2 regions of the Dorea sp. AM13-35 genome follow, and region 2 is predicted to be linked to the other one. Evidence: predicted binding sites of a transcription regulator. Region 2 holds the regulator's gene; the other holds the start of a gene.

Region 1 (5,069 bases), on a different contig from region 2:
CGACAAAATTGCTTCTTCTGCATGTATTGGAATATTTCTCACCTGCCCCTGGATTCTGATTTCCGGCAGTTTTCAATTCTTTCTCTGCCATCTTTGCTTCTTCTGCCTGTCTCTCGGCAGCCTCTATCCGTGCAAGCTGGCTTTCTATATGCATATGCTCCGGCACTTCATCCCACGGCACATAATAGCCTGCTCCGTGCGAACAGAATACGGAACCTGCCGGATTTTCCATATCACGCTCCGCATCATAGCCAATTGCCTCTATAACTTCTTCTGCATTGTGACAAGGATGGTATCCGGAAAATACGCAAGCAAACCTTCCTTCTCCATGAGAATAAGCTGCAACTTCTCTCTGATAATCGCGCATGGTTGCCACCGGTGCCAGCCCTTTGATCCGTGTCCGATCGCCTTCCTGCTGCGGCGCCTCTGCCTCTGCTGCCAGCCTCTGCATATCATTCAGCGCTCTTCCTGTTACTGAAGCCGGAATCTCAAGTTCAAATGCATAATAAGGTTCCAACAGCACACTGTCCGCCTGCATCAGTCCCTGCCGGATCGCGCGATAAGTAGACTGACGGAAATCACCGCCTTCCGTGTGCTTTAAATGTGCTCTTCCTGCCGCCAGCGTGATTTTCATATCTGTGATTGGCGCTCCAGTAAGGACACCCCTGTGCTCTCTTTCTTCCAGATGTGTGAAAATAAGTCTCTGCCAGTTTCTGTCCAGATCATCCTCACTGCAGATCGTATCAAATGTAAGACCACTTCCTGGCTCGCCCGGTTCCATGATCAGATGCACTTCTGCATAATGGCGCAGTGGCTCATAATGTCCGACGCCTTCTACGCGGTTCGTAATTGTCTCTTTATATACAATATTGCCTTCCCCAAATGTTACATCCACGCCAAAGCGTTCTAAGATCAGCTCATGCAGAATCTGGATCTGCACTTCTCCCATCAGACATACATGAATCTCCGACAGTTCTTCTTTCCATACAACACGAAGCAGGGGATCTTCCTCTTCTAACTGGCGCAGATTCCGGAGCATTTCCGATACATCGCATCCTTCCGGCAATAACACCTGATAAGTCAGTACTGGTTCCAGCACCGGCTCCACATTCTCCGCCTCCACTCCGAGACCTTCTCCCGGCTTTGTCATACTAAGGCCTGTCACTGCACAAATTGTTCCAGCCGAAACTTCCGGAACTGCCTCAAACTTATCCCCTGAATAAATGCGGATCTGGTTCACCTTCTCTTCCCAGTGTTCACCATCTTCCGGATGATTTTCCAGAACTTCTTTGACTTTCAGTTTCCCGGATGTCACTTTCATATGTGTCAGACGATTTCCTTTATCATCTCTTGAAATCTTGTACACACGCGCGCCAAAATCTGCCGGTTCATCTGCATTCGTTTCCATATACTCTGCCAGCCCGTCCAGCAATTGCTGTACACCTTCGACTTTAAGCGCAGATCCAAAATAACACGGAAATACCTTTCTTTCCATGATCAGTCCCGCAATTGTCTCTTCCGTAAGTTTCTCTGCCTCCAGGTATTCTTCCAGCGCCCGGTCATCTCCCATTGCTGCATTTTCATAGAAAGAAGTATCTTTCTCTACATCAAATGCCATAATCTGGTCATCCAGTCCATTTTTCAGTTCTTCCAGCAGGTGTTTCCTGTCTGTTCCTTCCTGATCCATCTTATTTACAAATAAAAATACCGGTACATTGTAGCGTTTCAGGAGGCTCCAGAGTGTCCTTGTATGTCCCTGGATTCCGTCTGCTCCGTTGATCACAAGAATCGCATAATCGAGGACCTGCAAAGTACGCTCCATCTCCGCTGAAAAATCCACATGTCCCGGTGTATCCAGCAAAGTCACCTGCCACGGATCAAGTGGAAATACCGCCTGTTTGGAAAATATCGTAATTCCTCTGCTCCGCTCCAGTTCATGCGTATCCAGAAATGCATCTTTATGATCCACTCTTCCCAACGTTTTTAATTTGCCACTCAAATACAAAATACTTTCCGAAAGTGTTGTCTTTCCCGCATCAACATGCGCCAGTATTCCGATTGTAATATTTCTCATATTTCCTACACCTGTTTCTTCACTTTTTGTATTATAAATCCAGCTTCATCCGCACCAGTTCCCTGCGTTTTTCATATTCACTGTAAAATGCATCCCCAGCGGCAAGTTCTGCCTGATATGGTGTCTGATAAAATGTCCGCAAAATGAAAATCTGCAAAATCTTTGCTTCTTCCGCACTCAAATCTGCCATTGCCGTCTCGCATTTTTTCAGAAAAGCATGCCAGGAAGTAATGTAATTTTCATATGCTTTGAGATTTGCAATGCCAAGCCATTTTTTCACCTTAATCTTCGTTCGGTCTTTCTTCTGACATTCATGGATCTGCAGAAAATACTTAAATCCATCTTCTTCATAAAATCGTCCAAGCGGAAATAACCGGCAGATTCCCGGACGGAATGCATGAATCTTGCATCTGCCAGCTTCATTTAAGAATGGACAGCCTAACGTCCCGTCATCCATGTCAAGATGCGGCAGGATCATGCCATCCACAACTCCGAGCGCGATCTTTCCTTTCATTAATTCTTCAAATGTCTCACCCAGCCCGGCACTCATCTGCCAAACATCATAAGGATCCAGCACAATGGAATCACCCATACCACGGCAGCACGCAGAACAGCCTTTGCAGTCCTGACAATCTGCTTTTACCATGTCATTTGCCGTATATAAATTACCATCCGAGATTTCTTTCATATCTATGTTTCTTATCATTTTCTTATCCCCTATATGTTTTCGCTTTCTTTTGTCTGTCTGGAATCTTACGTTTTATATTATATCTGTGTAATAGAACATGAAAGCACTGTACTTCTTATAGGATAAACGATTGTAAGACTAAATGCCACCCCTTGTTTTACTTTGCAGAAAAATATGCCACATAATAGAAGTTTGTTTTTCAGTTAATAAAAAAATTCCAGAAATTAGCACTCACCTCTTGACAGTGCTAATAATAGATGTTATAGTACAGTTAGAACAAAGGAAGAGAGATAAAAAGAAAGGATCTTGATTCCAGATGTTCCTATGAGACAACAACACATCGGATTCTCCGACAGTGCTTAATTATATTTTATGAATGTCTTTTGAAAGGAGATATGACTTATGATGTTACCTAGTATTTTTGGAGAGAACTTATTGGACGATTTCTTTGATGATGATTGGAATGCATGGGGTTATAGTGACACAAGCCTTATGAACACAGATGTTAAGGAAAACGAAAAGGATTACGAACTGACGATGAGTATGCCGGGCGTACAGAAAGATAATGTAAAGGCTGAACTGAATGATGGTTATCTGACAATCAGCGCAAGCACAGATACGAACAACGATGAGAAAGATAAAGATGGACATTATATCCGTCGTGAACGTTACAGCGGTTCTTGCCAGAGAAGTTTCTATGTTGGCAAAGATGTCACAGAAGATGATATTAAGGCAAGTTTCGAAGATGGCACTTTGAAGATGACCATTCCGAAAAAAGAAGCTAAACCTGCTGTGGAAAGCAAAAAACAGATTGCCATCGAAGGATAATCTTATAATTAAACTTATAGTCGACAAGTTGCTCATAGCCGGAGTGAAAAGCTCCGGTAGCACATAATATAGATAGAGATTCAAGGAGGAATGACTTATGATGATGCCTAGTATTTTTAATGATAATTTATTTGATGATTTTTTCAGATTCCCATTTTATAATGACAAAGATGAACATCGTATGGAGAAGAAACTTTACGGACACAGAGCTCACAACTTAATGAAGACCGATATCCGCGAGAGAAAAGGCAGTTATGTTCTCGATATTGACCTTCCTGGATTTAAGAAAGATGAGCTTACCATTGAGTTAAACGATGGTTATTTGACGATTAGTGCCGCAAAAGGACTGGAGCAGGATAAGAAAGAAAAAGAAACCGGACATTATATCCGTCGTGAACGTTATGCCGGTTCCTGCCAGAGAAGTTTCTATGTTGGCAAGGATGTAACTGAAGAAGATATTAAAGCAAGCTTCAAACATGGCATTTTGAAACTGACCATTCCGAAAAAAGAAGCCAAACCTGCCGTAGAAAATAAGAAACAGATTGCTATTGAAGGATAATGTCAAATTCTTGCTTTTTCTTCTATTTAAGCTAATAAATAATTTATTTAACAAATAGCCTAAAGCCCACAATTTTACTGGGATTTAGGCTATTTTTCATCTTATAGATATTATCTATTATTTAGTCATTTTATAGATATTATCAATTTGCTTATATTTATATATGAAACTATACTTAAATAGATACAAAGTGTCCGTTTTTAACGGTAAGACAAGGAGGAGTTGTTATTATGAAAACAACAATCAAAAAAATCTCCCTGTTTATGCTCTCACTTGCTGTAGTTCTTACTATGGCAGCTTCTACAGGCATGAACAGTGAGGCGGCTTCCAAAAAGCCTACAAAGATTACCCTTAAAGCTACTTCCAAAACGGTAGATATCAAGGGTAAAGTGAAGGTTTCCGTGAAATCTGTAAAACCTTCTAATGCAAGCAAATCTGTAACCTACAAATCAAGCAATAAGAAAATTGCTACTGTATCTTCTAAAGGCATTGTTACTGGTAAGAAAAAAGGTACTGTAAAAATCACTGCTACTTCCAAGACGAACAAGAAAGTAAAATCTACAATCAAGATCACAGTAAAAGGAAAGCCAACAAAGATTACCCTCAAAGCCACTTCTAAAACAGTAGATATCAAGGGTAAAGTGAAGGTTTCTGTTAAATCTGTAAAACCTTCTAATGCAAGCAAATCTGTAACCTACAAATCAAGCAATAAGAAAATTGCTACTGTATCTTCTAAAGGCATTGTTACTGGTAAGAAAAAAGGTACTGTAAAAATCACTGCTACTTCCAAGACGAACAAGAAAGTAAAATCTACAATCAAGATCACAGTAAAAGATCTGAAAGCTTCTTCTGTTAAGCTGAACACAACTTCCAAGACAGTAGCTTCCGGAAAGACAACTACTTTAAAAGCTACTGTAAAA
Region 2 (5,069 bases):
TAAAGACAGCAGAAGAGATTCTGTCAGAATTTTACAGTGTCAGTGTAGCCAAAGCCGGGAGCCAGGCGATTGCACTTCTGGAAAAAGGCGTGATCCCGGATCTGATCCTTCTGGATATTGCTATGTCTGGAATGGATGGATATGAGACACTAAATGAGATGAAGAAGATTCCGGCGGCAGGCAGTGTGCCGATTATTTTCCTGACCGGATTTTCCGATGCAGATTATGAAGTGCGAGGATTAAAATCCGGCGCGGTAGATTATATTGTGAAACCATTTGTGAAAGAAGTACTGCTTGCAAGAGTGGAACGCCATTTACAATATGAAGAAGGACGGGCCAGAGAAGAACGAACGGAAGAAATAAAGGAGAATGAAACGTATAAAAAGATGCAGGAAGTGTTAAGCCCAATCGAGTGGAAGATTGCGCAGGCAGTTGCAAAAGGGATGGACAACCGGGAGATCGCGGCGGAATATCATTATTCTTATGGTTATGTGAAAAATGTAATTACTCGCATATTTTCAAAACTTGAGGTGGAGAAAAGAAGAGATCTGCGGAAAATGTTTGAAGGATAGGGGATGTTCGGTTGTGTTTTACATAGAAAAAGGCTATAATAGAGGAAATATATAACCACGCAGGAGGAATGCAAAATGAAAATTTTTGACACAGTAAACAAAGCAGAAGTAGAAGTAAATGGAACAGACGGACTGGTTCAGCTTATGAAAGACGGCCGTCAGGTAGATCTTTATCTGAAAGAGAAGAAATCTGATGAAGACGGATACATGAGCTGGGATGTAGAACACTGGTCAAGTGTAGATGGTAAAAGATTTATCCGCTGCTATTCATTAGAGGGACGTGTATTAAGTGAGTCTACAGGACATAATATCTATGATTTGGCAAATGATTTCAAACCGGAAGAGGCTGCAAAAGTAGAACTGAGCTAGACTGTTTTAAAGCGTTTGAAAAGAATCTAAAAAAATAATAAATACTGTTGACAAACAGAAAAAGGAGTGCTACATTAATAGTCGAAAGATGTTAGCACTCCTTTTTAATGAGTGCTAACAAAGAAAAATCCGAAAGGAGGAGAGCTGATGTTAGAAGAACATGGACTGAGTGATCGTAAGCTTAAGATTTTACATGCGATTATACAGACTTATCTAGAGAGTGGCGAGCCGGTCGGATCGAGAACTATTTCCAAATATACGGATTTGAATTTAAGTTCAGCAACGATTCGTAATGAGATGGCGGATCTGGAAGAACTTGGTTATATCATACAGCCACATACATCGGCAGGTCGTATTCCTTCGGATAAAGGCTACAGATTATATGTAGATATGCTGATGCAGGAGAAGGAGCAGGAACTGAATGATATGCAGGATCAGATGCTTCAGAAAGCAGATAAGATGGATCAGCTTCTGAAACAGGCAGCCAAAGTTTTAGCGAACAATACGAATTACGCAACGATGGTTTCCACTCCGATGAACAATTCCAATAAGATCAAGTTCCTCCAGTTGTCTATGGTGGATGAAGAACAGGTGATCGCGGTAATTGTTCTCGGCGGCAATGTGATTAAGAACAAGCTCATTCATCTGGAAGAACCGCTCAGCAATGAGAACCTGCTGAAGCTGAATATGCTTTTGAATACAACACTCAATGGTATGTCCATTGAGGAGATCAATTTAGGACTGATCGCAAGACTCAAAGAGCAGGCAGGTATTCACAGCGTGGTGATTGGCAACGTACTGGATGCAGTCGCAGATACGATACAGGTCGATGAAGATATGCAGATCTATACAAGTGGTGCGACGAACATTTTCAAATATCCGGAGCTCAGCGATAAGCAGAGCGCTCAGGATATCATCAGTGCATTTGAAGAAAAACAACAGCTTACAGAGCTTGTAACCCAGACACTTTCTCATGAAGAGAATACAGGAATCCAGGTTTATATCGGTGATGAAGCACCGGTACAGAACATGAAGGACTGCAGTGTCGTGACCGCAACCTATGAATTAGGCGAGGGCATGAAGGGAACGATAGGCATTATCGGACCGAAGCGGATGGATTATGAGCATGTTTTAAAATCTATGAAGCGTCTCCAGACAGAACTGGATCAGATGTTTCATAAGAATGAATAAGAAAGGTGGAAGTACCCTTGGAAGATAACAAAGAAAAGAGCCAGGAAGAGATGGTAAAGGAAGCTGTGGAGGAAGCAAAGAAGACAGCTGAAGCCACTAAAGAAGAGGCAGCCGAAGACGAAGCGAAGGAAGCAGAGAAAGAGGACAGCAAAGAATCCGATACAGAAGAGAAGAAATCCGGCAAGAAGTTATTTGGCAAGAAGGATAAGAAAGATAAAAAAGACGAGAAGATTGAGGAACTGACTGACAGACTCACTCGTCAGATGGCAGAGTTTGATAACTTCCGCAAACGTACAGAGAAGGAGAAATCCCAAATGTACGAAGTTGGTGCGAAAGATATCATAGAGAAGATTCTTCCGGTTGTAGACAATTTCGAAAGAGGTCTGGATGCAGTGAAGGAAGAAGACAAAGAGGATCCATTTATCCAGGGAATGGAGAAGGTTTACAAACAACTGATGACAACACTGGAAGGAATCGAGGTGAAACCTATCGAAGCGGTAGGTCAGGAATTTGACCCGAATCTTCACAATGCGGTTATGCATGTGGAAGATGAGAATCTCGGTGAGAATATCATTGCCGAAGAATTCCAAAAAGGTTATATGTATCGTGACTCTGTAGTGAGACACAGTATGGTAAAAGTAGCAAATTAGAATTTATTTAGAAATAGAACAGGAGGACAATTATTATGGGTAAAATCATTGGTATTGACTTAGGTACAACAAACAGCTGTGTAGCCGTAATGGAAGGTGGACAGCCAACAGTTATCGCTAACACAGAAGGTGCAAGAACTACACCGTCAGTAGTAGCATTTACAAAAACAGGAGAGCGTCTTGTAGGTGAACCTGCAAAACGTCAGGCAGTTACAAACGCAGAGAGAACAATCTCTTCTATCAAGAGAGAGATGGGATCTGATTATAAAGTAACTGTAGATGAGAAGAAATATTCTCCGCAGGAGATTTCAGCAATGATCCTTCAGAAATTAAAAGCAGATGCAGAAGGATATCTTGGAGAAAAAGTAACAGAAGCTGTTATCACAGTACCTGCTTACTTCAACGATGCTCAGCGTCAGGCTACAAAAGATGCCGGTAAGATCGCAGGACTTGATGTAAAACGTATCATCAACGAGCCTACGGCAGCAGCACTTGCTTACGGACTTGACAATGAGAATGAACAGAAGATTATGGTATATGACCTTGGTGGTGGTACATTCGATGTATCCGTAATCGAGATTGGTGACGGTGTTATCGAGGTATTATCTACAGCAGGTAACAACAGACTTGGTGGAGATGACTTTGACCAGAAGATCACAGATTACATGATCGCCGAATTCAAGAAACAGGAAGGTGTAGACTTATCTACAGATAAGATGGCACTGCAGAGATTAAAAGAAGCAGCTGAGAAAGCGAAGAAAGAACTTTCTTCTGCAACAACCACAAATATCAACCTGCCATTCATCACAGCTACAGCAGAGGGACCAAAACATTTTGATATGAACCTCACAAGAGCTAAATTTGATGAACTGACACACGACCTTGTGATGAAGACATCTGAGCCGGTTCAGAGAGCATTATCTGATGCTGGTATCACAGCTTCTGAGCTTGGTCAGGTACTGCTGGTTGGTGGATCTACACGTATCCCGGCTGTACAGGAAGAAGTAAAACGTCTGACAGGTAAAGAGCCTAGCAAATCTCTGAACCCAGATGAGTGTGTAGCACTTGGTGCTTCTGTTCAGGGTGGTAAACTTGCAGGAGATACAGGCGCAGGCGACATCCTTCTCCTGGATGTAACTCCACTGTCACTGTCTATCGAGACAATGGGTGGTGTAGCCACAAGACTGATCGAGAGAAATACAACAATCCCGACAAAGAAGAGCCAGATCTTCTCTACAGCAGCAGATAACCAGACAGCCGTTGATATCAACGTTGTACAGGGTGAGAGACAGTTTGCTAAAGACAACAAGTCCCTCGGACAGTTCAGACTGGATGGAATCGCACCGGCTCCGCGTGGAGTACCGCAGATCGAAGTTACATTCGATATCGATGCAAATGGTATCGTAAATGTATCTGCAAAAGATCTTGGAACAGGAAAAGAGCAGCATATCACAATCACAGCAGGATCTAACATGTCTGATGAAGATATTGATAAAGCTGTAAAAGAAGCTGCTGCATTTGAAGCACAGGATAAGAAACGTAAAGAAGGAATCGATACAAAGAACGAAGCAGATGCATTCGTATTCCAGACAGAGAAAGCATTGTCTGAAGCTGGAGACAAACTGGATGCAGCTGACAAAGCAGCAGTAGAAGCTGACTGCAAAGCACTGAAAGATCTGCTTGAGAAGGCAAATACAGAAGAGATGACAGATGCTCAGATCGCTGAGATTAAAGCAGCAAAAGAAAAACTGACAGAGAGTGCTCAGAAACTCTTCACAAAGATGTATGAGCAGGCAGGAGCTGCAGCTGGCGCACAGGGAGCTGATCCGAACATGGGAACAGGTGCACAGGGAGCAGGTCCGGCACCGGAAGGATTCCAGGGAGACGACGTAGTAGACGGAGATTATAAAGAAGTATAAGACCTGGTAAGATAGGTTGTTCTGTGTGTCCGGTGTAAGCCGGGCACACAGAACTTCTTTCTGTTTCACAGTATCCGTAAGAAGCTGTCAGTGGCAGGTGCTTACAGATACAGGAAAGGCAGATTAGATTTACAGTGGAAAGGGATAAGAGATGGCAGAATCAAAGAGAGATTATTATGAAGTGCTTGGCGTAAGCAGAGATGCAGATGAAGCCACAATTAAAAAAGCATACAGAAAAGTCGCTAAAAAATACCATCCTGATATGAATCCTGGTGATGCAGAGGCGGAAAAGAAATTCAAAGAAGCATCGGAAGCCTATGCGGTACTGAGCGATGCAGACAAACGTCGTCAGTACGACCAGTACGGTC

What was found. Region 2 encodes HrcA, which represses chaperone genes, less so after heat shock. Its sites were predicted from a motif close to TGTTAGCACTCNNNNNNNNNGAGTGCTAACA; they were not measured.
Region 1: the regulator HrcA is predicted to act here: its motif matches at 2,985-3,015, upstream of DW152_RS03540 (Hsp20/alpha crystallin family protein).

The regions. Positions count from the first base shown of each region.
Region 1 covers NZ_QUCZ01000002.1:121,910-126,978, forward strand. The annotation lists gene DW152_RS03530 (translation factor GTPase family protein) at 1-2,074, opposite strand, end outside; gene DW152_RS03535 (YkgJ family cysteine cluster protein) at 2,106-2,780, opposite strand; gene DW152_RS03540 (Hsp20/alpha crystallin family protein) at 3,165-3,590, shown strand; gene DW152_RS03545 (Hsp20/alpha crystallin family protein) at 3,688-4,149, shown strand; gene DW152_RS03550 (rhodanese-like domain-containing protein) at 4,380-5,069, shown strand, end outside.
Region 2 covers NZ_QUCZ01000007.1:82,540-87,608, forward strand. The annotation lists gene DW152_RS09045 (response regulator transcription factor) at 1-572, shown strand, start outside; gene DW152_RS09050 (hypothetical protein) at 648-941, shown strand; gene hrcA (heat-inducible transcriptional repressor HrcA) at 1,089-2,132, shown strand; gene grpE (nucleotide exchange factor GrpE) at 2,183-2,782, shown strand; gene dnaK (molecular chaperone DnaK) at 2,818-4,701, shown strand; gene dnaJ (molecular chaperone DnaJ) at 4,853-5,069, shown strand, end outside.